Regions from separate parts of the Ochrobactrum teleogrylli genome, predicted to be linked through region 2. Evidence: predicted binding sites of a transcription regulator. Region 2 holds the regulator's gene; each other region holds the start of a gene.
What was found. The regulator PhoB, encoded in region 2, activates phosphate uptake and scavenging genes when phosphate is short. The targets are predictions, from matches to a motif close to TGTCATNNANCTGTCAT.
Positions count from the first base shown of each region.

Region 1: WIX40_RS12660 (LTA synthase family protein) is a predicted target of PhoB. The motif match lies at 3,318-3,334, and genes of this name have one in related genera.
Region 3: ppk2 (polyphosphate kinase 2) is a predicted target of PhoB. The motif match lies at 4,674-4,690, and genes of this name have one in related genera.

Region 1 is NZ_JBBHKQ010000001.1:2,690,080-2,698,024, forward strand. It holds gene WIX40_RS12650 (aldehyde dehydrogenase family protein) at 1-901, opposite strand, end outside; gene WIX40_RS12655 (ABC transporter ATP-binding protein) at 1,379-3,181, shown strand; gene WIX40_RS12660 (LTA synthase family protein) at 3,373-5,280, shown strand; gene WIX40_RS12665 (LacI family DNA-binding transcriptional regulator) at 5,284-6,306, opposite strand; gene WIX40_RS12670 (DUF779 domain-containing protein) at 6,490-6,864, opposite strand; gene adhP (alcohol dehydrogenase AdhP) at 6,939-7,945, opposite strand, start outside.
Region 2 is NZ_JBBHKQ010000001.1:2,968,793-2,976,737, forward strand. It holds gene dps (DNA starvation/stationary phase protection protein Dps) at 1-203, shown strand, start outside; gene WIX40_RS13880 (aminopeptidase) at 276-1,529, opposite strand; gene WIX40_RS13885 (hypothetical protein) at 1,696-1,974, shown strand; gene WIX40_RS13890 (cell wall hydrolase) at 2,055-3,002, opposite strand; gene phoB (phosphate regulon transcriptional regulator PhoB) at 3,638-4,324, opposite strand; gene phoU (phosphate signaling complex protein PhoU) at 4,467-5,189, opposite strand; gene pstB (phosphate ABC transporter ATP-binding protein PstB) at 5,285-6,106, opposite strand; gene pstA (phosphate ABC transporter permease PstA) at 6,122-7,441, opposite strand; gene pstC (phosphate ABC transporter permease subunit PstC) at 7,441-7,945, opposite strand, start outside.
Region 3 is NZ_JBBHKQ010000001.1:1,205,505-1,213,449, forward strand. It holds gene WIX40_RS05590 (efflux RND transporter permease subunit) at 1-2,267, opposite strand, end outside; gene WIX40_RS05595 (efflux RND transporter periplasmic adaptor subunit) at 2,264-3,334, opposite strand; gene WIX40_RS05600 (efflux RND transporter periplasmic adaptor subunit) at 3,370-4,503, opposite strand; gene ppk2 (polyphosphate kinase 2) at 4,768-5,676, shown strand; gene WIX40_RS05610 (CorA family divalent cation transporter) at 5,722-6,729, shown strand; gene WIX40_RS05615 (hypothetical protein) at 6,788-6,940, opposite strand; gene WIX40_RS05620 (DUF930 domain-containing protein) at 7,028-7,906, opposite strand.

The sequences.
Region 1 (7,945 bases), 280 kb from region 2:
TGGCGGCGGCGACGAACTTGTCGTGGATGCCTTCCGTCACGATGATGCGCGAGGATGCCGTGCAGCGCTGGCCGGTCGAGAAGAAGGCTGAATTGACGACGGATTCGACGGCGACATTGAGATCGGCATCATCCAGAACAACGACCGGGTTCTTGCCGCCCATTTCCAGCTGGAAACGGCGGTTATGCTCGATGGAGGCGGCAGCAACGCGCTTGCCCGTGCCGGTCGAGCCGGTGAATGTCACGGCCTGAACATCGGCGCTGTCCAGAATGGTCTGACCGACAACCGAGCCCTTGCCCATGACGAGGTTGAGAACGCCCTTCGGCAGTCCGGCGCGGTGCAGGATATCGACAATCGCCCAAGAGCAGCCCGGCACGAGGTCGGCTGGCTTGAAAACAATGGTGTTGCCATAGCAGAGCGCGGGCGCAATCTTCCAGGTCGGAATGGCGATCGGAAAATTCCACGGCGTGATGATGCCGACGACGCCGACCGGTTCACGGGTGACTTCAACGCCGATGCCCGGACGCGCCGAAGGCAGCGTTTCACCGGCAAGGCGCAAGGCTTCGCCTGCGAAGAAATCGAAGATCTGGCTGGCGCGGATGGTCTCACCAATGCCTTCGGCCAGCGTCTTACCCTCTTCGCGCGACAGGAGACGGCCAAGCTCGTCCTTGCGCGCCAGAATTTCGTCGGCAGCCTTACGCAAAATTGCGTGGCGCTCCAGAATGCCGGAACGCGACCAGGCCGGGAAAGCGGCCTTTGCAGCGGCAATCGCAGCTTTGGTGTCGTCGGCGGTGGCGCGGGCATAGGTGCCCACCACATCGTTGGTGTCAGACGGATTGATATTGGCAATGCCGTCGCCGCCAACCCACTCGCCAGCGATCAGATTTTGATGAATTGTCATGTAACTCTCCCGTGAATTCCCGATATCGGCCGTGCGGCACTGATATATCTGACCTTCATTCGCGCAGCGAACAGGCGAATGCAAGGGCGCAAGCGCTTGTAACAGAAAAAGTGAAAAGTATTACTTTTAAAATTCAGAAATTCGAAAACTTGCAAAATTGCCACACCCCGCCCCTTGCAGACCAGAAATTGCATTTTGGGCCTTGGCAAATGGGTTTGCTCATTTATTGTGCAACCATCTGAAACACTGGCAGGAGGTATGAGATGCGTGTCCATTACCCGTTCCCAATGGTGCCCAGTGTTTTCGCGGGCGCTTCTAACCGCTAGGTCCGCGGCCCGCCCGGCAGGCTGACCTGTCCGCTCCTTCGGAGCATCTTTCCAAACCATCGCTGTTCGCGGCTCCTCCGGGTGCCGATCGCTTTGTTTTTCTCAATCAAGGGCCAGTTTCTGCGCGCGAGCACAGGCTGGTAATATGGATATGACTCGGTTTCGTCTCGATTTCCGGGGGCCTGCGTTCCGCAATGTCCTCGGCTACACTTTCAGCCATTGGCGAAGTCAGCCCTTGCGGCTGGCGCTGATGATAATCGGCATGCTGCTTGCAACAGCCGCAGATGTCTTGACCCCGCTCTATTCCGGACGGCTGGTGGATGCGCTTTCGCTAAGCGGCGACAGCGCCTGGAACAGTGCAATCGAAGCACTGGTGATCTTGCTTGCACTCGGCGCGCTGGCGCTGATCACCCGCCAGCTGACCTTCTATGTCATCACCGACTTTACCTTGAAGATCATGAGCGACATGGCGGCAAGTTCGTTCCACAAGTTGCAGCGGTTTTCGACCGACTGGCACGCCAATGCCTTTGCCGGATCGACGGTGCGCAAGGTTTCGCGTGCCATGTGGGCGCTCGATCTGCTCAATGACACGCTGATCATCGCCCTGCTGCCATCCTTGCTGATGCTGCTTGGCTCGGTTGCGTTGCTGTCTTGGTATTGGCCGTTGATGGGCTTGCTGGTTGCAATCGGCTCTGTGCTATTCATCGTCTGCACGATTGTGATTTCGCTCGGCTTCGTTGCGCCTGCCGCAACATTGGCCAATAGCTGGGACACGCGCATGGGTGGCTCGCTGGCCGATGCCATCTCCTGCAACGCTGTCGTGAAGGCATTCGGCGCGGAAAGCCGCGAAGATGTTCGTCTTTCGAAGGTCGTTACCAAGTGGCGCAGTCGCACGCGCCGCACGTGGCTGATCGGCACGCTGAATGGCTTCATTCAGGGCGCGAACCTTCTGGTTATGCGCGGCGTTGTTATTGCCTTTGCGCTCTATCTGTGGAGCCAGGGCAAGGCCACTGCAGGCGATATCACCTTCGTTCTGACGGCATTCTTCATGCTACAGGGCTATCTGCGCGATGTCGGCATGCATATCCGCAATCTGCAACGGTCGGTCAACGACATGGAGGAACTGGTCGAGATCGAAGCACAGCCCTATGGCATTGCCGACAGGTCTGGCGCGCCCGCCATCAGGATCGGCGCGGGCGAGATCACCTTCGATCACGTCACCTTCCATTATGGCAACCATGAAGCCGCGCTTTACCGCGACTTCTCGGTCAAGATCGATGCGGGCGAGCGGGTTGGCCTTGTCGGCCATTCCGGCTCCGGCAAGACCACTTTCGTGAAGCTCATCCAGCGGCTTTACGACGTTAATGACGGCGCCATCCGCATTGACGGGCAGAACATTGCCGACGTGACGCAGGCGTCGCTGCGCTCGCAGATCGCCATCGTGCAGCAGGAGCCGATCCTGTTTCACCGCACGCTGGCCGAGAACATCGCCTATGCCCGCCCCGGCGCAACACAAGCCGAGATCGAGGAAGCGGCACGCCTTGCCAGCGCGCATGACTTCATCATGCGGCTGCCGAAGGGCTATGCGACACTGGTGGGTGAGCGCGGCGTGAAATTATCGGGCGGCGAACGCCAGCGCGTGGCCATCGCCCGGGCGTTTCTCGCCAATGCGCCGGTTCTGATCCTCGACGAGGCAACGTCCAGCCTCGATTCGGAATCGGAAGTGCTGATCCAGCAGGCGATGGAACGCCTGATGGTCGGGCGCACCACGCTCGTCATCGCGCACCGACTTTCGACGGTGCGTGCACTCGACAGGCTGCTGGTCTTCGACAAGGGTCGCATCATCGAGGAAGGCGACCACGACGCGCTGATCCGCAAGCCGGGCGGCATCTACCGCCGTCTGTTCGAACGGCAGGCGCTGGAACTGACCAAGGGGCTTGAGGACGTCATTTAAACGACGATTATCGTCAGCACTTGAAGAATAGGGCCGGAAGCAATTCCGGCCCTATTTTTATTGGGCTTTTTCCATTCATTGTGCGTTCAGATCACGTCCGGTATCACCCGCCGCTCAACCGTGGCTTGACATTTCCATGACAGAAATGTGACACGAATTTTCTCACAGGAAGAAATGGTAGCGAGTAAGGCATGTCTGGAGTAGTGGAAAACGCGGGCGAACGTCGCTGGAGCGATGCTGCCATTTTCGGCGCTTCGCATGTTTCCTGGCCTGTGCGTGTTGCCTGGGTTGCTCTTGCTTCCATTGTTCTGTCCGTTCTTCTGGTTTTCTCCGTTGAATGGATTTTTCGCGGTTCCTTTGCCGAAACGATTGCGTTTTTCCGCACGCCGCACAAGCCTGCATGGACGACGGTTGCCTTCTTCGTTGTGGTGCTGACCGCCAGCGACGCGATTTTCGGGCGCATCCATTACGGGCTTTTCGTGGTGGGGCCGCTGGCGCTGATCGCCGCCGCCACTGCGCGGGAGAAAAGCCTTTATCTCGGCGACCCGCTTTATCCGAGCGATTTTCTCTATGCCCGCCAGATCGTCGATCTGCTGCCGCTTCTGGTGCGTGAACGCCCGTGGAGCGCTGTCGGCATCGCCCTTCTCCTGCTTGCCAGCGCAGCACTTTTGATTGCCGCGAGCCTTTTCTGGTGGCGTCGTTTCGACCGCATTCCGTGGAAAGGCCGCGTGCTTCGTCTGGCCTTCGCGCTGCCGCTGCTGGCGTGGTTCGCCTTCATTTCCGATTATTCCAGCTTTTCGCTGGCGCGTGACCGCCTGCGCGTTCTGCCCATCATGTGGGATCAGAAGGAAAATTACGCGCATAATGGTTTCACCATGGCCTTCATCCTGAATGTGCCGATGGCAACCGTGTTTGCGCCGGAAGGCTATTCGCCAGAAGCAATTGCCTCGATCGAGCCGCCCGCGCAGCTCATTCCCGCAGCACTTGAAACCGGCAAACCCGACGTCATCATGATCATGAGCGAGTCCTTCTGGGACCCGACCCGCCTGCCGGGCGTGGCGTTCAGTGCTGATCCGATCCCGACCGTGCGCGCTGAACAATCCGGCCATGTGTTCTCGCCGGAATTTGGCGGCATGACCGCCAATGTCGAGTTCGAAGCGCTGACCGGTTTTTCCAAGGCATTCCTGCCTTCCGGCAGCATTCCCTATCAGCAATATGTCCGGCGTCCGCTGCCTTCGCTCGCGAGCTTCTTCAAGGAACAGGGCTATGCAACCCGGGCGATCCACCCCTATCGCCAGTGGTTCTGGAACCGCGGTCCCGTCTATGAAAATATGGGCTTTGACAAGTTCATGTCCGAAGAAAACATGCCACCGCTGGAAAAGCGCGGCATGCTCGCCTCGGACGACGCGCTGACCAGCGAGATCATTCGCGAGGCGGATGCGCAGGAAGACCCGTTCTTCTTCTTTGCTGTTTCGCTGCAAGGCCACGGTCCCTATGAGGCCAACCGCTATCCGGATTCGAAGCTCGACGTGCAGGCCGACGCCAGCGACGCTGTGCGCCAGTCGATCCGCACCTATTCACAAGGCGCGATGGATGCCGACGCCAGCCTCGCACGTCTGATGGACTGGGCGTCAAAGCGCGAACGCGAGACCATTCTGGTATTCTTCGGCGATCACCTGCCGCCACTCGGCCCCGTCTATACGGAAACCGGCTTCATGCAGGAACGTGTTGCAAGCCGCATCGCGCCTGCTCGCGACATGCTTCTCCAGCATGAAACGCCGCTGGTGCTGTGGTCGAACAAGCGCGGCGCGGAACGCGGTACGGGCACGATCAGCCCGGCATTCCTGCCAATGCAGATACTCGAAATGGCCGGGATGCAGCATCCCTATTACACCGGTTTCCTGCGCCAGCTGCATGACCAGTATCGCGTCGTCGATGCGCATGCCGTGTTCGATAGCGATGAAAATGCCGATGAAGGCTGGCAACAGCGCCCGCCTTTTGCGCCCCTGCTGCGCGATTACCAGATGCTGCAATATGACATGATCTTCGGCAGTAGTTACGCGCGAGACCGGTTTTTCCCCGTGCCATCCCAAAGCTGAAAGCTATACAGGGGCCTTGCCGGCTGACTGACGAATGATCAGCTTGTAATCGATCTTCCGGGCAGGCGAAATCTGGCCATTTTCGATATGGTTCAACAGCATATCCGCCGCCCCGCGCGCCATTTCGAAAATCGGCTGGCGCACGGTGGTGATCTGCGGCGATACCATGCTGGCAATCGAACTGTCGTCGAAACCGACCACGGTAATATCGCCCGGAACAGACAGTTTGTGGTCATGCGCCATCTGCACCACGGCTGCCGCCATATCATCATTGGATGCGAAGATCGCCGTTGGACGATTTTCGAGTGACAGAAGCTTCTTTCCGGCGACCAAACCGCTGGCGAAGCTGAACCCGCCCTGCGCCTCATAATCCGGATTGCGCTCGATCCCCGCCGCGTCCAGCGCCTTCCGGTATCCGGCAAGCCGCAATTCGGCGGAGCGGTGGGTCGGGTCGCCGATGATGATGGCGATCTTCCGATGACCGAGTTTCAGAAGATAGTTCACCAAATCGACGGCTGCGGCCTCGTCATCAATTGAAATACTGTCGGTTGGATGCACGTTGACATCGCCCGCCACGCGCGCAAAGGGCATGGCCGAAGCGGAAAGTTCCTGCAAAATTTCCGGATCGTCCGACATGGGCGGCGTCACGATGATGCCGTCGAGGCCCGATGCATGGGCGGTTTCGATCAGTGCACCGCGAATATCGGCGCGGTTCTCGACCGGAAAAATCAGCAGGCGATAGCGCGTGCCGCGCAGGCGTTCCAGCGCGCCCATCTGCAATTCGGCGACATAGCTGGAACTGGGATTTTCGAAGAAAAGGCCGATCAGATGCGAGCGGCGCTCCACCAGATTGCGTGCCGCCGCATTGGGCCGATAGCGCAGCTCCTGCCCCACTTCGCGCACCTTTTCGCGGATCGCCTCGCGCACATTCGGTTCGTCGTTATAAACGCGTGAAACGGTCTTGATCGACACGCCCGCCAGACGCGCCACATCGTGTATCGTCGCTCTCTTACCCGTTGCGGCCATGTAGAATCGACTTCCTCCCCGAAGAGCCTGCTTTTATTTTACGCACATCTTGCCCGAAAACCGCTTCACACTTTTCGGGATGTGCACATTTTTACTGCGCACATCTGATCCGAAAACCGTTTCACACTTTTCGGGATGTGCTTTGGATATCTTGTTCGCCGGATAACGAAAAGGCCAAAGCTTTCAGGGAACGGAACATATGCGGGATCGCGTCAGAAAACGCACCTCCCGCCCATTATCGAGCGAGAACATGCCCCCGCGCCCCGGAACAACATCGATGATGAGTTCGGTGTGCTTCCAAACTTCATATTGCGGGCCGCTGATATAGACCGGCGCGCCGCCAATCTCGCCCAGCTTCACATCCGTATCGCCAATGACGAATTCGCCCTGCGGATAGCACATTGGCGAAGAACCATCGCAGCAGCCGCCCGACTGATGGAACATGATCGGCCCATATTCAGCCTGCAATTCACGAATAAGCTTGAGAGCGTCGGGGGTGGCGCTGACTTGCCCCTTGCCGTTGTCCTGCTCGCCCCTTTGCGGGTTTTCTTGCAACATTTTCTCCTCCCTCGCATGCAAGCGGGCGAAACAGGTCCGCCCGCTCGGAACTTACAGAGTCTATCCTGCACGCTTTATTGCGTCAGATCCATCACGACACGGCCTTCGATGTTGCCCTTGCGCATATCGTCGAAGATGGAGTTGATATCTTCCAGTTTCTCGGTGCGGATGGTTGCCTTGACCTTGCCGTCGGCGGCGAAGTCGAGCGATTCCTGAAGATCAAGGCGAGTGCCGACGATGGACCCGCGCACGGTGACGCCGTTCAGCACCATGTTGAAAATCGACAGCGGAAAATCGCCCGGCGGCAGGCCGTTCAGCGATACCGTGCCGCCGCGCGCCACCATGCCGAGCGCCTGTTCAAAGGCGATCGGCGAAACTGCCGTCACCAGTACGCCTTGCGCGCCGCCATCGGTTTCCTTCTTGATATAAGCTGCCGGGTCCTTGTTCGTCTTGGCATTGACCGTCACCGTCGCACCAAGCTTGCGGGCAAGGTCGAGTTTCTTGTCGTCGATATCGACGGCCGCAACATTCATCCCCATGGCCTTGGCATATTGCACCGCCATATGGCCAAGACCGCCGACACCGGAAATCACCACCCAGTCGCCCGGTTTGGTGTCGGTCACCTTGAGGCCCTTATAGACCGTGACACCAGCACAAAGCACCGGGGCGATCTCGTTGAAATCGATATTTTTTGGCAAATGGCCGACGAAATTCGGATCGGCCACCACATATTGCCCAAAGCCGCCATTGACCGAATAGCCGGTATTGAGCTGTTCCTCGCAGAGTGTTTCCCAGCCGCCGAGACAGTGGCGGCAATGACCGCAGGCCGTGTAAAGCCATGGAACGCCAACGCGGTCGCCTTCCTTCACGTGCTTGACGCCAGCCCCCACGCCCGACACAAAACCCACACCTTCATGACCCGGGATAAATGGTGGATTGGGCTTCACCGGCCAGTCGCCTTCGGCGGCATGAAGATCGGTATGGCAGACGCCGGAAGCCTGAATGGCAACCTGAATCTGCCCCGGTCCCGGCTCAGGTATCGGCACTTCGTCGATTGTCAACGGCTTGCCAAATTCTCGTA
Region 2 (7,945 bases):
ATCCGACCGATATTTATGCGGTTCACGATCATCTGGGCGCGCTGATCGAGCGTTATGGCGATGTCGCCAATCTTCTGCGCAAATCGATCAAGGATTCAGACGAGGCGGGCGACGACAACACGGCGGATATTTTTACCGCCGCTTCGCGCTCGCTGGACAAGGCGCTGTGGTTCCTCGAAGCCCATGTGCAGGAAAAGAATTGAGGCTTCAGCTCATCGCAATCATGAAGAAGGCCGGGAAATTTCCCGGCCTTTTCAGTTCGGTATGTTGAATTTTCAGCTGACCCATTCGCCGCGACGCATCACCGGCTCGCGGCTACCATCGGCCTTGATGCCATCAACGTCGATTTCACCGGAACCGATCATCCAGTCAATGTGGATGAGGCTGGAATTGCCGCCCTGCGCCTTGATCTGTTCCGGCGTCAGCTTGGCGCCGTCGATGAAGCACTTGGAATAGCACTGGCCGAGCGCGATATGGCTCGCAGCATTTTCGTCGAACAGCGTGTTGTAGAACAAGAGACCGCTTTGCGAGATCGGCGACGAATGCGGCACCAGCGCCACTTCGCCGAGCCTGCGCGCGCCTTCGTCCGTGTCGAGTACCTTCGACAGCACTTCCTCACCACGGCTCGCCTTGGCTTCGACAATCCGGCCCGCTTCGAAACGCACGGCGATATTCTCGATCAGTGTGCCCTGATGCGAAAGCGGCTTGGTGCTGGCGACATAACCATCGACGCGCAAGGCGTGCGGTGTGGTGAAAACCTCTTCCGTTGGAATATTCGGATTGCAGGTAATGCCGTTTTTCGCCGTTGATGCGCCGCCGTGCCACTCGTGGCCGTCGGCAAGCCCGACCGTCAGGTCCGTGCCCGGGCCCTTGAAGTTCAGAGCGCTATAAGCCTTGCCGTTCAGGAAACGGGTGCGGGTGCGAAGCGCTGCATTATGCGCGGCCCATGCGCCGATCGGATCTTCGACATCCACGCGTGAAGCGGCAAAAATGGCTTCGGCCAGCTTGCGGGTCGCAACCTCTTCCGGCTCATTCGGGAACATCAGCTTCGCCCATGCCACATTTGGATAGGAAACGATGTTCCAGTTGATATCGAAGCCCGCGATCTTTTCCAGCGCAGGCTGATAGGCCTTAGAATTTGCGCGATTGGCACGCGAAACCTTGGCGGCGTCCTGGCTGGACAGGAGCATCGGGTTGTCGGCAGCAATCGCAAGACGCGCCGCACCTTCCGAATAGGCCTTGGCCATACCCTGATAGAGCCAGTCCGCGGCGCGGTCGAAGCTTGCATCGGGCGCGTTTTCATAGCGGGCCAGCGCAATCTGATCATCGGCGAAGAACGGCGTCACCAGACCTGCGCCAGCCTTATAGGCGTGTTTGGCAATCAGCCGCACCAGCGGCAGGGCGACAACCGGCGCCGTGATGATCAGATCCTGTCCCTCGCGCAATTGCAGGCCGACGCGCACGGCGACTTCCGCCAGACGTTCGAGCTTTACCGGATCGATGACAGGATTTTGCATATCGTGAGCCATGAGCTGCGGGACCTCTTTTGATGCGAAGACGCGTCCCTTTAAAAAAAGAGCGCGGTTTGGAATCAGTTCTATACTCTCGTTATCAGTTTACCAAACGGCATAATTTCACCACTCTTTTTCATGCACCTGCGCTATTATTGAAGCAGCGGGCAGTTACACAGGACGAATGACGATGAACCGGAAACTACTTGTTTTGTTGGGGCTCGCAGGCCTGCTGGCTGGTTGTGTCACCATGACACCGGAAGAGCGCCGCGCCGCCGACGAACAGACATGTCTCGGCTATGGCTTCAAGCCACGGACCGACGCATTTGCCAACTGTCTGCAGCGGCTCGATCTCGACCGCCGGGCGGATCGCCGCGCCTGGGAAAACCGCGTCGATTTCTACGATCAGCCCATCATGCTCTATCAGCCGATCTATCGTCCGGTCGTGGTTCGTCCCCGCTAATAGCGATGGAATGCAGAACTCAAATAAAAAATGCGGGCCAATCGGAAAGATTAGCCCGCACCAAATCTGTTCAACTCAACTTATAGAGGCGTTTCCGGACGGTCCTGCGACAGAAGCAATGCGCCGATTGCATCGACCTGCTTCTGGTCTGCCGCCGCATAGCCAAGCGATTGCGGCTGGCTTGCCGGTGCCGACGTATCGAATTGCGGCTGATAGGACGCGACCTGCTGAATTTGCGGCTGCGCCGTCGCTACATCGTTGTTATGCGCAAGGCGATTGCCCCGCGCCTGCGGTCCAAGGCCGCTGCCACGCACAGAGGTTTCCATCTTGGACGCATCCGCCAGCGCGACCTGTACGGTTGGCGCTGCTGCCGGAACCGGTCCCGCCTGCGGCAAGGTCACGTCATAGGACGGGTCTTGCGGCAGCGACGGCGATTGCGGCGAATAGGCGAGCGCGAGGTTATATGGTTCCTGCGGCACCGGATTCTGCAACGAACCGTCGCGATTGCGTTTTTCGTAGAAGGAATTACCGCCGGCAACCAGCACATAGTGCATGTTGTTGTAGGGGAACTTCAGGCCTGCCGTATGGAAGAACATGGCGTTCTTCAGCTTCGGATGGCGCTGGCCTTTCAGCACGGCGTCGGCTGCGGCCTGAACATCGGGCAGCTTGCTGGATTCCATCTTGCGGGTGAGAACGCCGGGCGCGAACTGGTTCTTCTGGCCGACGACGCCGCAAATCGTATCGGGATAACGGCCCGATGCGAGGCGGTTCATCACAACCGTGCCGACAGCCATCAGACCATCGGAACTGGAGCGGTTCGATTCGAAGAACATGGCGCGCTCGAGGCACTCCTTGTCCCTTGCCGTATAGGTATAGGTCTTGACACCGTTGACCGACTTGACGTGACTTACGGCCGCCGTCTTCTCGGTCTTGGCTGTGGTGCCGGTCGTCGTGCAGCCCGTCACTACGAAGGGCGCTACGAGCAGTCCTGCCAATACAGGCAGCTTCCAATTACCAGCGCGCGTCAACGGCTCAGTCTCATATTCAGGACCCTTAACTGAAGCAGTCGATCCGAAGGCCAAAAATGACCAATACGGGTCTAGCTGCGGTGCAAGTCAAAGCAGGCTAAGATCAAAAATCAAACAACCTGCCATCGCTCGTCTTCTTCAAGGTTTTGGAATTTTTAGGCCAAAAAAAGGCAATGGGTCAAATTCCGAAATTGCTGAAACCATCGAAATGGTCGCAAATGAAACCCGAATCACGAGCGCAATTGTCCACACAAACCATTCAAAACTATTAATATTTTCTTAATGAACCTGCGGAAAAGAGATAAACCTTTGATTTGATGGAAATGATATTTCCTCAATACAGGTCACAACCCTGCCTTAATTCGCAACTGCTGTAAAATTTTGATATATCTTGCTTCATCAGGTTGGGAAAATCTGCGGCGTAACTGTTTTAGCAAGTCCTGCGCCGGTTCCTTCAACTTTGATACAAGAAGCGTAACATTCCGTGAGATTAGCGATTTACAGCCGTTTCAGCGTCTCCCGGACCGAATCGGCTGGCAAGGATAACAGGCCGCAAGAGCGCTTCAGAAAGTGATCGAGCCCGCCTTTCGATGAGGAAAGACGGGCTCGAAAAGAAGTTTTTTATCGACGCACGATCAGCCGAAAGAATATCCCGCGCCGCGTACCGTGCGGATCGGATCGAGCGCACGACCCAAGTTGATGGCCTTGCGCAAGCGTCCGACATGGACATCCACGGTGCGATCATCGACATAGATATCCGGTCCCCAGACACCGTCGAGAAGCTGACTGCGCGAGAAAACGCGGCCCGGCGACATCATGAAATATTCGAGCAAACGGAACTCCGTCGGTCCAAGACGGACTTCCTTTTCCTTGCGGTAAACGCGGTGCTGCTGACGGTCGAGCACCAGATCGCCTACTTTCAGAACATGCGACAGCAGGCTTGGATTGGCACGGCGCAGCATCGCCTTGACGCGGGCCAGGAGTTCCGGTGTCGAGAAGGGCTTCACGACATAGTCGTCGGCCCCGACGCTTAAACCCCGAACGCGTTCGCTTTCCTCGCCGCGCGCGGTCAGCATGATGACCGGCAGGCGTTCCGTCTCCGGCCATTGGCGCAGACGGCGGCACAGTTCGATGCCCGATACGCCGGGAAGCATCCAATCGAGGATGAGGAGATCAGGGACGTTCTCGCGCAGCGCGATTTCGGCCTCGTCGCCGCGCAGCATCGTGTCCACCTGATAGCCTTCGGCCTCAAGATTGTAGCGCAGCAGAACGCTCAGCGCTTCTTCGTCTTCCACCACAGCGATTTTGGGTACCTGTGACATCCATTATTCCCTATCTTAAACCGGCGAGCGGAAGATACACGTCCCCCCATCGACCGCGTGCCGCCGCGCTATTCACACATTCTCCACCGCATTTGGGAGCAATCCGGCAATCTGCCCTGATCGCTTCAAATGCAGCGCTTACTCAGGGCTTGCGTGCCTCATCCACGACGATGCCGTGGCTCAGGTCTTCCTTCGGTCGTTCGGCAGGCATCTGCAGGCCGGTCACGATGTAATAAACGGTTTCCGCGATGTTGGTCGCATGGTCGCCGATGCGCTCGATATTCTTGGCGCAGAACAGAAGATGCGTACAGGCGGAAATATTGCGCGGATCTTCCATCATATAGGTGAGCAGCTCGCGGAACAGCGAGGTGTACATGGCGTCGATCTCGTCGTCGCGATCACGCACGACATTGATCTGCTGCACCGAGCGCGACGAATAGGCGTCGAGCACGTCTTTCAGCTGGGTCAGCGCCAGTTCGGCGAGCGTTTCCAGACCGCGATAGAGCTTGACCGGCTGGCGGGATTCCGAAACGGCGGCAACGCGCTTGGCAATGTTCTTGCCCAGATCGCCAACGCGCTCCAGATCGGCGGAAATGCGGATCGAACCGATGATTTCGCGCAGGTCCACCGCCATCGGCTGGCGCTTGGCGATGATCATCACGGCCTTGTCGTCGATTTCGCGCTCGCTGGCATCCAGGATCAGGTCGTCGGAAATGACGCGCTGCGCAAGGGCGTTGTCGGCATTGACGATCGCTGCGACCGACTGTTCGACCATACGTTCCGCATGTCCGCCCATTTCGGCGATCTTGTGGGTGAGAAACTTCAGTTCCTCATCGTAGGAACGAACGGTATGCTGAGACGGCATGGTAGACCTCGTAATATAAATTGCGGGGAAGCCGCACTTCTGTTTGTTCTGACGCAATCCGCGCGCAAGGGTTGCTTTCCCCTGCCCCCGGTTTGTTAGCCGAAGCGTCCGGTGATGTAATCCTGCGTGCGCTTTTCCGTCGGCGCAGTGAACATCGTTTCCGTGTCGCCCACTTCGACCAGATTGCCGAGATGGAACATGGCGGTGCGCTGCGAAACGCGGGCCGCCTGCTGCATTGAGTGCGTAACGATGACGATGGTGTAGTTCTGGCGCAGTTCGTCGATCAGCTCTTCCACCTTGGCGGTGGCAATCGGATCAAGCGCCGAGCAGGGTTCGTCCATCAGGATGACTTCCGGGCTAACCGCGATCGCACGTGCAATGCACAGGCGCTGCTGCTGGCCGCCGGAAAGGCCCGTGCCCGCATCGTGCAGGCGATCCTTCACTTCCTCGAACAGACTGGCCTTCTGCAGGCTGGTCACGACGATTTCCTCCAGATCGGCCTTCGTGCGGGCCAGACCGTGAATGCGCGGGCCGTAGGCGACGTTCTCGTAGATCGACTTCGGGAACGGGTTCGGCTTCTGGAACACCATGCCGACACGGGCGCGCAGTTCCACCACGTCGATCTTCGGATCGTAGATATCCTCATTGTCGAGCGTGATCTTGCCAGCGATGCGGCAACCTTCAATCGTGTCGTTCATGCGGTTGAGCGAACGAAGGAAGGTGGACTTGCCGCAGCCGGAAGGACCGATCAGCGCCGTCACCATCTTTTCCGGAACATCCAGATTGACGTCGAAAAGGGCCTGCTTCTCACCATAGAATACGCAAACCTTGTCGCCGCGCATCTTTACGGAACTGGCGTTGGCGTTCATCTTTTCTCCTACGGCTTTCTCGAGAGTTCGTTCAGTCATCAAATTCATAGCTTCGACTCCCGTTTACCAGCGGCGCTCGAACCGGCGGCGCAGAATGATTGCTGCAATGTTCATCACGGCCAGGAACAGAAGCAAGACGATGATAGCGCCGGACGTGCGTTCCACAAAGGCGCGTTCTGCTTCATTGGCCCACATATAGATCTGGACAGGCAAGGCGGTCGCCGGGTCCATCGGCGTGGACGGAACATCCGCCACGAAAGCCACCATGCCGATCAGCAGAAGCGGCGCGGTTTCGCCCAGCGCATGGGCAAGCCCGATGATCGTGCCCGTCAGAATGCCGGGTGCGGCAAGCGGCAGCACGTGATGAAACACCATCTGCGTCTTGGACGCGCCGAGACCGAGCGCTGCTGCGCGGATCGACGGCGGCACGGCGCGCAGGGCGGCACGCGTTGCGATAATGATCGTCGGCAGCGTCATCAGCGTCAGCACCAGACCGCCGACCAGCGAGGCTGAGCGCGGCAGGTTGAAGAAGTTGACGAAGACCGCAAGCCCCAGCAGACCGAACACGATAGACGGTACAGCTGCGAGGTTGTTAATGTTCACCTCGATCATATCCGTCCAGCGGTTCTTCTTGGCGAACTCTTCCAGATAGATCGAAGCGGCGACTCCGATAGGCAGAGCCAGACCCAGCACGATCAGCATCATATAGAGCGAACCGACCAGCGCCACGCCGAGCCCCGACGTTTCCGGGCGGCTCGATGCGCCATAGGTGAAGAGGCCGGTGTTGAATGCCTCCTTCATGACGCCTTCTTCCGAAAGCGTCTTCATCCAGCCGACCTGACGGTCCGATACCTTGCGGCTCGTTTCAGGGACGGTCAGATCGATCTGCCCCTTGAAGGCGGAATCGATATCCGCACCGGCCAGAACCGGAACAGTTTGTGTCGTGCCGATGATGGCCGGATTGTCCATCACCATCTGGCGCAGCTGAACGCGCACGCCGTCGGAATAGAAGCGGCCAAGATCGCGCATGGCCGGGCGGTCGGTGGTTGCGACGCCGAGCTTTTCAGCCAGCGCATTGCGCACCAGAAGCGGATAGTTCGCGGCGATCAGCACGTTCGGATCGGTCGCCCGCTTGTTGCCCGGATCGATCACCTGCGCGTCGATCTGGACCGGAAGGTAGAGCGTCGTCTGCCAGAAGGCGGTGTAGCCCTTGGAGAAAACCGAGAACAGCAGCGCGCAGAGGAAGAACACGCCAATGGCGATTGCTGCGATGCCATAGAGGCGGAAGCGGCGTTCGGCAGCGTAGCGGCGTTTCAGTCCGATATCGCGGCGGGCGGGCTGTGCAGTCGCCGTACCGCTTGCGTTGAAGGTCGTATCGGTCATTATTCGTACTGCTCCCGGTACTTGCGCACGATATGCAGCGCAAAGATGTTCATGATCAGCGTCAGGACGAAAAGCGTGATGCCAAGTGCAAAGGCAACCAGCGTCTGCGGCGAGTTGAACTCAAGGTCGCCGGTCAGCTGATTGACGATTTTCACCGTGATGGTGGTCATCGCGTCGAATGGGTTGATGTTGATACGCGCCGCAACGCCTGCCGCCAGAACCACGATCATGGTTTCACCGATGGCGCGTGAAGCGGTCATCAAAAGTGCGCCGACGATGCCCGGGAGTGCCGCAGGCAGGACAACGCGCTTGACAGTTTCGGAGCGGGTGGCGCCAAGACCGAGCGAGCCGTCGCGCAGCGTGCGCGGCACGGCGGTGATGATGTCGTCGGAAAGCGACGACACGAAAGGAATAAGCATCACACCCATGACGAGACCGGCGGTCAAAACGCTCTGCGCCATGATGAAGCCCTGACCGCCCGCAATCGCGGCGGAAAGATCACGC
Region 3 (7,945 bases), 1.8 Mb from region 2:
TGCGCGCGCACGACGACATCGATCAGATAAATCGAATCCCTAACCTGCGTGATGGTGATGCCGCCGACGACACCGTTCAGCGTCGTAGCAATATCCTTGGATGAAATGCCAAGCTTGCGCGCCTTGTCCTGCATGACATCGACACGGATCACGCGGCCGGGCTCATTCCAGTTATAATTGACCACACCCAGTCTTTCATCGGCAGTCAGGATGCCAGCGAAATCCTGCGCCAGACCACGCAGTTTCTGAATGTCCGGGCCGGAAATGCGGTATTGCACGGGGCGTCCGACCGGCGGTCCAAGCTCCAGGAATTTCACATAGACGTCGGTGCCGACATAATCCTTGCGGAAGACCTCATCGAACTTGGCCTTCAGGCGGTCTCGCGCTTCGACATCCTTGGCGACGACGACCATCTGGCCGAAATAGGGATTGTTCGGCTGCACGTCGAAGGAGAGGATGAACCGGATCGCGCTTTGCCCGACATAGGTGCTCCAATGCTCGATATCGGGATTGCCTTTTAGCATGGTTTCTTCGAAACGCTCCATCTGCGCCCGGGTTTCGGCGATAGAGCTGTTTTGCGGCAAGGTCCAGTCGAGAACCAGTTCCGGACGATCCGACTGCGGGAAGAACTGCTGTTCGATGAAGCGCATCCCGAAAACTGAAACCGCAAACAGAAGGACGGTTGTCACGATGGTCACCCAGCGATAGCGCATCGCCAGCAACAGCGCCCTGGAAAAGGCTTCAAAGAAGCGGCTGCGCTTTTCCGCATGGGGCTTCATTTTCTTGGGCAGGAATGTGACGCCCAGCAGCGGCGCAAACAGCACCGCGACAATCCACGACACCACCAGCGAAACGGCGATCACCACAAAGAGCGTATAGGTATATTCACCCGCCTGACTGGAATTGAGGCCGATCGGGATGAAGCCCGCAATGGTCACAAGTGTGCCTGTCAGCATCGGAAAGGCCGTATGCGAATAGACGTAAGTGGCGGCCTTGTTGATCGGGTCGCCGAATTCCAGTCGCGCCACCATCATTTCGACGGCGATCATGGCATCATCGACCAAAAGGCCGAGCGCGATGATAAGCGCGCCGAGCGACACGCGTTGCAGTGAAATATCCAGAAGCGACATCGACAGGAAGGTGATCGCAAGCACGAGCGGGATCGATAGCGACACCACGAATCCGGCGCGCAAGCCAAGGCTGACAAAGCTGACGGCAAGCACGATGACCACGGCTTCGAACAGCGCGCTGGTAAAGCCGGACACGGCTTCCTTCACGACATGCGGCTGGTCGGCCACCTTGAACACCTTGACGCCGACAGGGAGTTCCGCCGTCACCTGCTGCATCATCTTGTCGAGCGCCGCGCCAAATTCCAGCAGATTTCCGTTCGGCTTCATACCGATGCCAAGCCCGATGGAATCCGCGCCATTGACGCGGAAGATGGATGTTGGCGGGTCGACATAGCCGCGCGTGATGGTGGCCACATCGGACAAGCGGAAGAACCGGTCATTGACGCGCAGATTGACCGCGCGCAGATCGGCTTCGGAATTGAACTGGCCGCTGACGCGGACACTGATCCGTTCCGGCCCGGCCTGAACGACGCCCGATGGCGTGATCGCGTTCTGGTCCTGCAAGGCCTGAAGCACGGCCTGCTGGTCGAGACCAAGTGCTGCGACCTGCCGCGTCGAAAATTCGAGATAGATCGCCTCGTCCTGCGCGCCGATCAGCTCGACCTCACCGGCATTGGGCAGCGTCAAAATCTTGGCGCGCACATCTTCCGCATAATCACGCAGCTGTCGCATGGACAGACCATCAGCGGTGAAGGCGAAGATATTCCCGAAAACATCGCCGAACTTGTCGTTATAATAAGGCCCATAAACGCCATCAGGCAGTTCCGGCTTGATATCGTCCAGCATATGCCGGACTTCATTCCAGGCGTCGGTGACCTGACGTTTACGCACCGTGTCCTTCAGGAAAACGAAGACGACAGACTGGCCCGCGGTCGTTACGCTGCGCGTATAATCGAGCGTATCGAGTTCCTCGAGCTTCTTCTCGATGCGATCCGTGACCTGATTGAGCGTTTCTTCCACCGAAGCGCCGGGCCAGTTGGCCTGCACCACCATCGTCTTGACGGTAAATTCCGGGTCTTCTTCGCGACCGAGATCGAGATAGGACACGAAGCCTGCGACCAGAAACACGAGCATGAAATACCAGACCAGCGATCTGTGGTTCAAAGCCCAGTCGGACAGATTGAATCCCTTTTTCACAGGCCAGTTCCTTTCTGGTCCAGACGGACTTTCTGTCCTTCTTTCAATTCATAGACGCCAGCAATCGCCACATAGCTGCCGACCTCGACACCACCGGCAACGAAATTGCCGCCCTGCCGCGCGATAACCTGAACATCGTGTAGCGAGACGGTCTGTTTGTCGGGATCGATAATCCAGATGCTTGTCTTGCCGTTGTCCTCGCGCAGGGCCTGGATCGGCAGGCGCACCACATCCTTCTCCGGCGTCGCCAAAGCGGCGCGGATGGTCGCCCCGAGACGGAAACCGTCGGGAGGATTGTCGAGGGCAATTCTGACCCGGCGACTGCGGGTCTGCGCATCCGCCTGCGGCGCGACTTCCCGCACAGTGCCGGTTCCCGTCACCGACGGATCAGCCTGAAGCTGCACATTGAAGGCAGCACCCGGCGCGAAATACTGTGTCATGCTGTCGGGAATATCGACCACGGCTTCACGAATGTCCGGGCGCGCCACCGTCATCACTGCCTGACCGGCGGCGACCACCTGTCCAACTTCGGCATTGGTTGCCGAAATTACTCCGTCATAGTCGGGGCGCAATACGGCATAGCTGCGCTGGTCCTGCGCCTTTTTCAGCCCGGCCCGGGCCTTTTCCAGTCCTGCACTGGCGCTGTCGCGCGCCTGTCTGGCGGCATCATAATCGGCCTGCGAAACATTGTTGCCCTGCAGCAAAATGCGCTGCCGTTCCTCACTGGCCGAGGCATTGGCATATTGCGCCTCGGCGCTCGCCAGATCGGCCTTCGCCGACTGGATCGCCAGATCAAGCGTCGACGGATCAAGCGTTGCGACGCTCTCACCCTTCTGCACCAGATCGCCCACCTGCACCGGACGGCTGATGATGCGCCCAAGCACGCGGAAGGCGAGATCGGTCGAATAGCGCGGCTCGATCGTACCGGCAAACCCCGCCTGCGTGGCCGGTCGCGGTTCAACAACCATGTAGAGAACCGGGCGGACGGGTTCGGCCTCCGCTTCGCTTTCATCGCTCTTGCCGCAGGCTGCGAGCACAAGCGTGGTCATCAGCACAGCGGCGCGCATCAGGGGGATGGCAATGGGCTTTCGGAATTCTCGCATCATTGCGCAACCGCCCCTTCTTGCGTCTGCATGATTTCGGTCGGCTCGCCCGACCGCAGCATCTGCGCGCCTTTCGTGACGATCAGTTCGCCGTCGTTCAAGCCGCCATCCACGATCACCCGTTCCTTTTCATAGGAAAGCACGGTGATTGGAACCAGCGTTGTAACATGGGTATCGTCAGCCACCCGCCAAACAGCGGGGCGTCCGGCGTCGGATGTCATGGCGCTCCATGGCAGGACGATGACTTGACGGCTATCCATATGCACCGTTCCGGTGACGGTCGCACCAAGCGCCATCTGTGGCGGGGTTTTGGCAATGCCAACCTTGACCCGGACCGTGCCGGTCTGCGCATCGACGACCGGAGAGATTTCGCGGATTTGCCCTTCTGCAACAATGGAAGCGTCCGACAGCAGCGCAATTGTCACGCCCATGCCGTCCTTGGCGTGGTTGACCAGCGTTTCCTGCACGTCGAATACGGCATCGCGTGGTCCATCCTCGGCAATCGAAAACGCCGTCTGCGCGGCCTGTATCACCTGACCCGCTTCGATGTTGCGCGCCGTGACGACACCGGAAACCGGGGCGCGCAGTTCGGTGTAGGACAGCTGGTCGCGCGCGTCGCTAAGCTGGCTTTCGGCGCTCGAAAGCGCGCTTTGCGCGGTTTGCAGGGTCTGGTTTGCCTGATCATAGGTGCTGCGGGTCGTGAAACCCTGCGCGAGAAGCGCCTTCTGGCGTTTGAAATTGGCGTCCGCCTGAACGAGCTGCGCCTGCGCAGCATCCTTCGAGGCCTGAGCAACACGCAGATTCGCCTGCTGTTCGGCATCGTCGATGCGGGCGATCAGCTCGCCTTTCTCGACATGCTGGCCGATCTCGGTCTTGCGCTCCACGACCTGCCCGCCAAGGCGAAACGAGGTGTTGACCAGCGAGCGGGCGGCAATCGCGCCGGAAAGCGTCAATCGGGGCTGATAATCGCTTGCCGCCACCTTCATCACCGCAACCGGAACCACGTTGCGGGAATCGGCACGGGCCGGAGCGCCAAATGTTATTGCCGAAATGCAGAATGCAAAGGCAGCCGTGGTTCCGAATATGACGCTTCGTCCGGAGCGGAGGAAACGGTAGGAAGGTTTTGCAATCATTGAACGATCCCGGTGGTTCGCATCTGCGGGAGAATGCAATCAAACGGCTTTCAACGAAAGCTTATTTTTTACGTAGGCGTCAATTCAACCGGGTCCATAGCGCACTTTAAAATTGCGAATCTGTAATAGGGCTTGATATCGCCTTTGTTGACACCCGCGCGACCGGATTGCGTCACGAAACCGTCATGAGCCACTTCTAGTATTCCGTGCAATTGCGCGGAGTCGTCGCGGCTTCGGGTGTCATCTTCAGCTTATGGTGTGAACATGTTCGAGAGCAGCCATCTGGACCGTATCAAGGCGGAAATCGCCGACAGTTTCGATGAAGAGCTGGAAATGCAGATCGAGGAGGAGCGGCTCGATGCGCTGGTCGCCGAGGGCATGTCCGGCCCCGCCGAACAAACACTTGAACGCCGCCTTTATTTCCGCGAGCTGTTTCGTCTCCAGCATGAGCTGGTGAAGCTCCAGGACTGGGTGCAGCACAAGAAGCTCAAAGTCGTCGTGCTGTTCGAGGGCCGCGATTCCGCTGGCAAGGGTGGCGCGATCAAGCGCGTGACGCAGCGTCTCAATCCGCGTGTCTGCCGCGTCGTCGCGCTGCCTGCTCCCACCGAACGCGAGCGCAATCAGTGGTATTTCCAGCGTTATGTGCCGCATCTGCCGACCGCTGGCGAAATGGTCCTGTTCGACCGCTCCTGGTATAATCGGGCCGGTGTCGAGCGGGTCATGGGCTTTTGCACGAAGGAGGAACTGGAAGAGTTTTTCCGCTCCGTTCCCGAATTTGAACGCATGCTGGTGCGTTCCGGGATCATTCTCATCAAATACTGGTTCTCGATCACCGACGAAGAGCAGGAATTCCGCTTCAACATGCGTATCCACGATCCGCTGAAGCAGTGGAAGCTTTCGCCGATGGACCTCGAAAGCCGCGTTCATTGGGAAGACTACACCAAGGCCAAGGAAGAGATGCTGCACCGCACCCATATTGCCGAAGCGCCATGGTGGGTTGTCGAGGCCGTCGACAAGAAAAAGGCGCGCCTCAATTGCATCGCCCATCTTCTGTCGCAGATCCCTTATGAGGATGTGCCGAAGTCGGCCATCCATCTGCCGGAACGCGTGCGCCATGACGATTATGTACGTCACCAGACCCCGTCCGAAATGTATGTGCCGGAAGTGTATTAGAGGCTCGATGCGGGGCCGCTTTGTTCCGGGCATTGGTACACGACATTGAACATTATTCACGGTTCGCTGAAGGAACATAGTCCCGGTCTGGTGGGGGCCTATCACAAGCGCCCCGATCATGCGGTTGTGGAACTCAAGGCAGACGAAGTGGATGCTGCGCTGGCCGCTAATGACGGCTGGGTGTGGCTGCATGTCGATCTGGTCGATCAGCGGTCACAGGGCTGGCTCACGGAGCGCTGTGCCTTGCCCGCGTCGGCGCGGGCAATATTGGAAGGGCATGACGATAGCCTGGTGCTCAACCATGAGGCCGGAACGATCCATGGCGTCATCGCCGACATGCATCAGGACATGGAGCGCATGTCCACCACAATCGGCCGTCTGCATTTTGCGGTGACGGGCGGGCTTCTGGTAACCGGCAGGCGGCATCCTCTGGAAGCCGTAGACAGGGTGCGCCATTCCTTTGCCAGCGGTTTTTGCCCGGCAACGGCCTATGAATTATTTGAGGCGGTGGTTACGGCCTTCTGCAAGAACACCGCAATCAGGCTCAATGGGGCGAGCAAGATGCTCGATACTGTTGAGGATCGGTTGGTGACCGAGCGGTTGAATGATGAACGCAGGGATCTTAAGGAAGTGCGCAGACTGGCGGTCTCGCTGCATCGTCCGGTGGCCGGTATGGTGGCTTTGTTTGAAGAGGAAGACCGTCTGGACTGGACCTTGCCTGAGATGGGGCATGCCGCGTTGAAGCGGCTTTCCATGCGGCTTGAGCGCCTCGACCGTGAAATCGTCATGGTCAATGATCGTGCGCGGTTGTTGCAGGAAGAGATTGCAGCGGAACTGGCGGATGATTCAAACCGCAGCCTCAAAGTGATGGCGGTGATGAGCGCATTGCTGCTGCCCGGCACGCTGATTGCCGGTATTTTCGGGATGAACACTGCCGGATTGCCCTTCACAGGCGACGGGTCCGGTTTCGGCTGGGCGATTGTTCTGGGTGTCGGCGCGACGGCGCTGTTTTACTGGCTTCTACGCAAGGCTGGTATCAGCTTGCGGCTTTGAACAGCGCTATCCCGAACAGGAGGCACCGTTTCGAAGGGCCTCCTGTTGGAAATATAGTTTACTTCTGGGTGGGCGCCGTAGTTTCTGCGCTTGCCGTTGTTTGCGGCTTTTCCATTTTTGTTGACGATTGCGCATTGTGGTAAGTGCAGTCTGCCATCGCAACCGTAACCGACAGAGCGAGGACAGCGGTCGTTACAAATACGACTTTCATATCTGTCTCCATTCAGTGTTAGTTTCGTGGGGCATTACACCGACAACTCTAGCAAATGCTGCCAGTCTTGTCTCATCACTTCATATTCTAGTCTCTGGGCAGTTGCCGTGCGCCCCATTCGCTTTCGGGGATGGCGTGGCCGATGGCGTAGCTGAAGGACTGGATCGACATGGCCTCCGCATTGACCTGACATTTGAAATCCACGCCATACCATTGGGCGCGGCTGCGAAAGGCGCTGTTGCTGACCGTCAGGCCGCTGTTGGAAACCGAACCGCCCGCGCGCGCCAGCATGTCGGGAAAAGCGCCCGGCTGCTGGCGGCGGATCTGTTCAAGCGCCTCGATGCTGCAAATCTGGATGACGCGATCCGTCGGTGAGAGTTTGCCGAGCGCCTGTTTCACACGCGGGTCAGACAAGGCATCCTTGGAATAAAGCCTGCGCGCCTGTTTGAAGTTTTCAGCCTTTTGCTCCGAAACGGCCTTGGTGGCCGGCGTTGCCTGTTCCGGTTTGGGCTGGGGAACAGGCGGGTTCTGAACAGCAGGGGCTGCCGCCTCGTTCGCGTTCTCCGCAGTTGCGGATTGAGCCTGCAGCTCCACCGCTTCCTGTTCTTTGTCCTGCGGCTGCTCGTTCTTGGTCTCGGTTGTCGCGGGTGGAGCTTCGTCGGGTTTTTCGCCGGTTTCCGGTGCTGCCGGTGAAACGTCCGGTCGCTCCGGCGTCTCATCTTTCGGATCGTTGGAAGCGGACTCAAAGGCAAGCTTCTGGGCCTGCGCCTGCCGTTGCGCAGGAGCGGGCTTGTCCTGGTCCTGTTTGGGCTTGTCCTCGGCGGGCGGCGGCGGGGGAACAAGCTCTACATTGACGCTCTGTTCCTGCGCGGTTGGCAATTCCGGCAGGCGGACGAGCAGAACAATGGCCAGCAACAGATGCAGGACGATCGAGCTTGGAATACCCCAGCCGATTTCTGCAAACATTTTTCTGGCCAATTGCTGCATCGCTCAAACGATCATGGA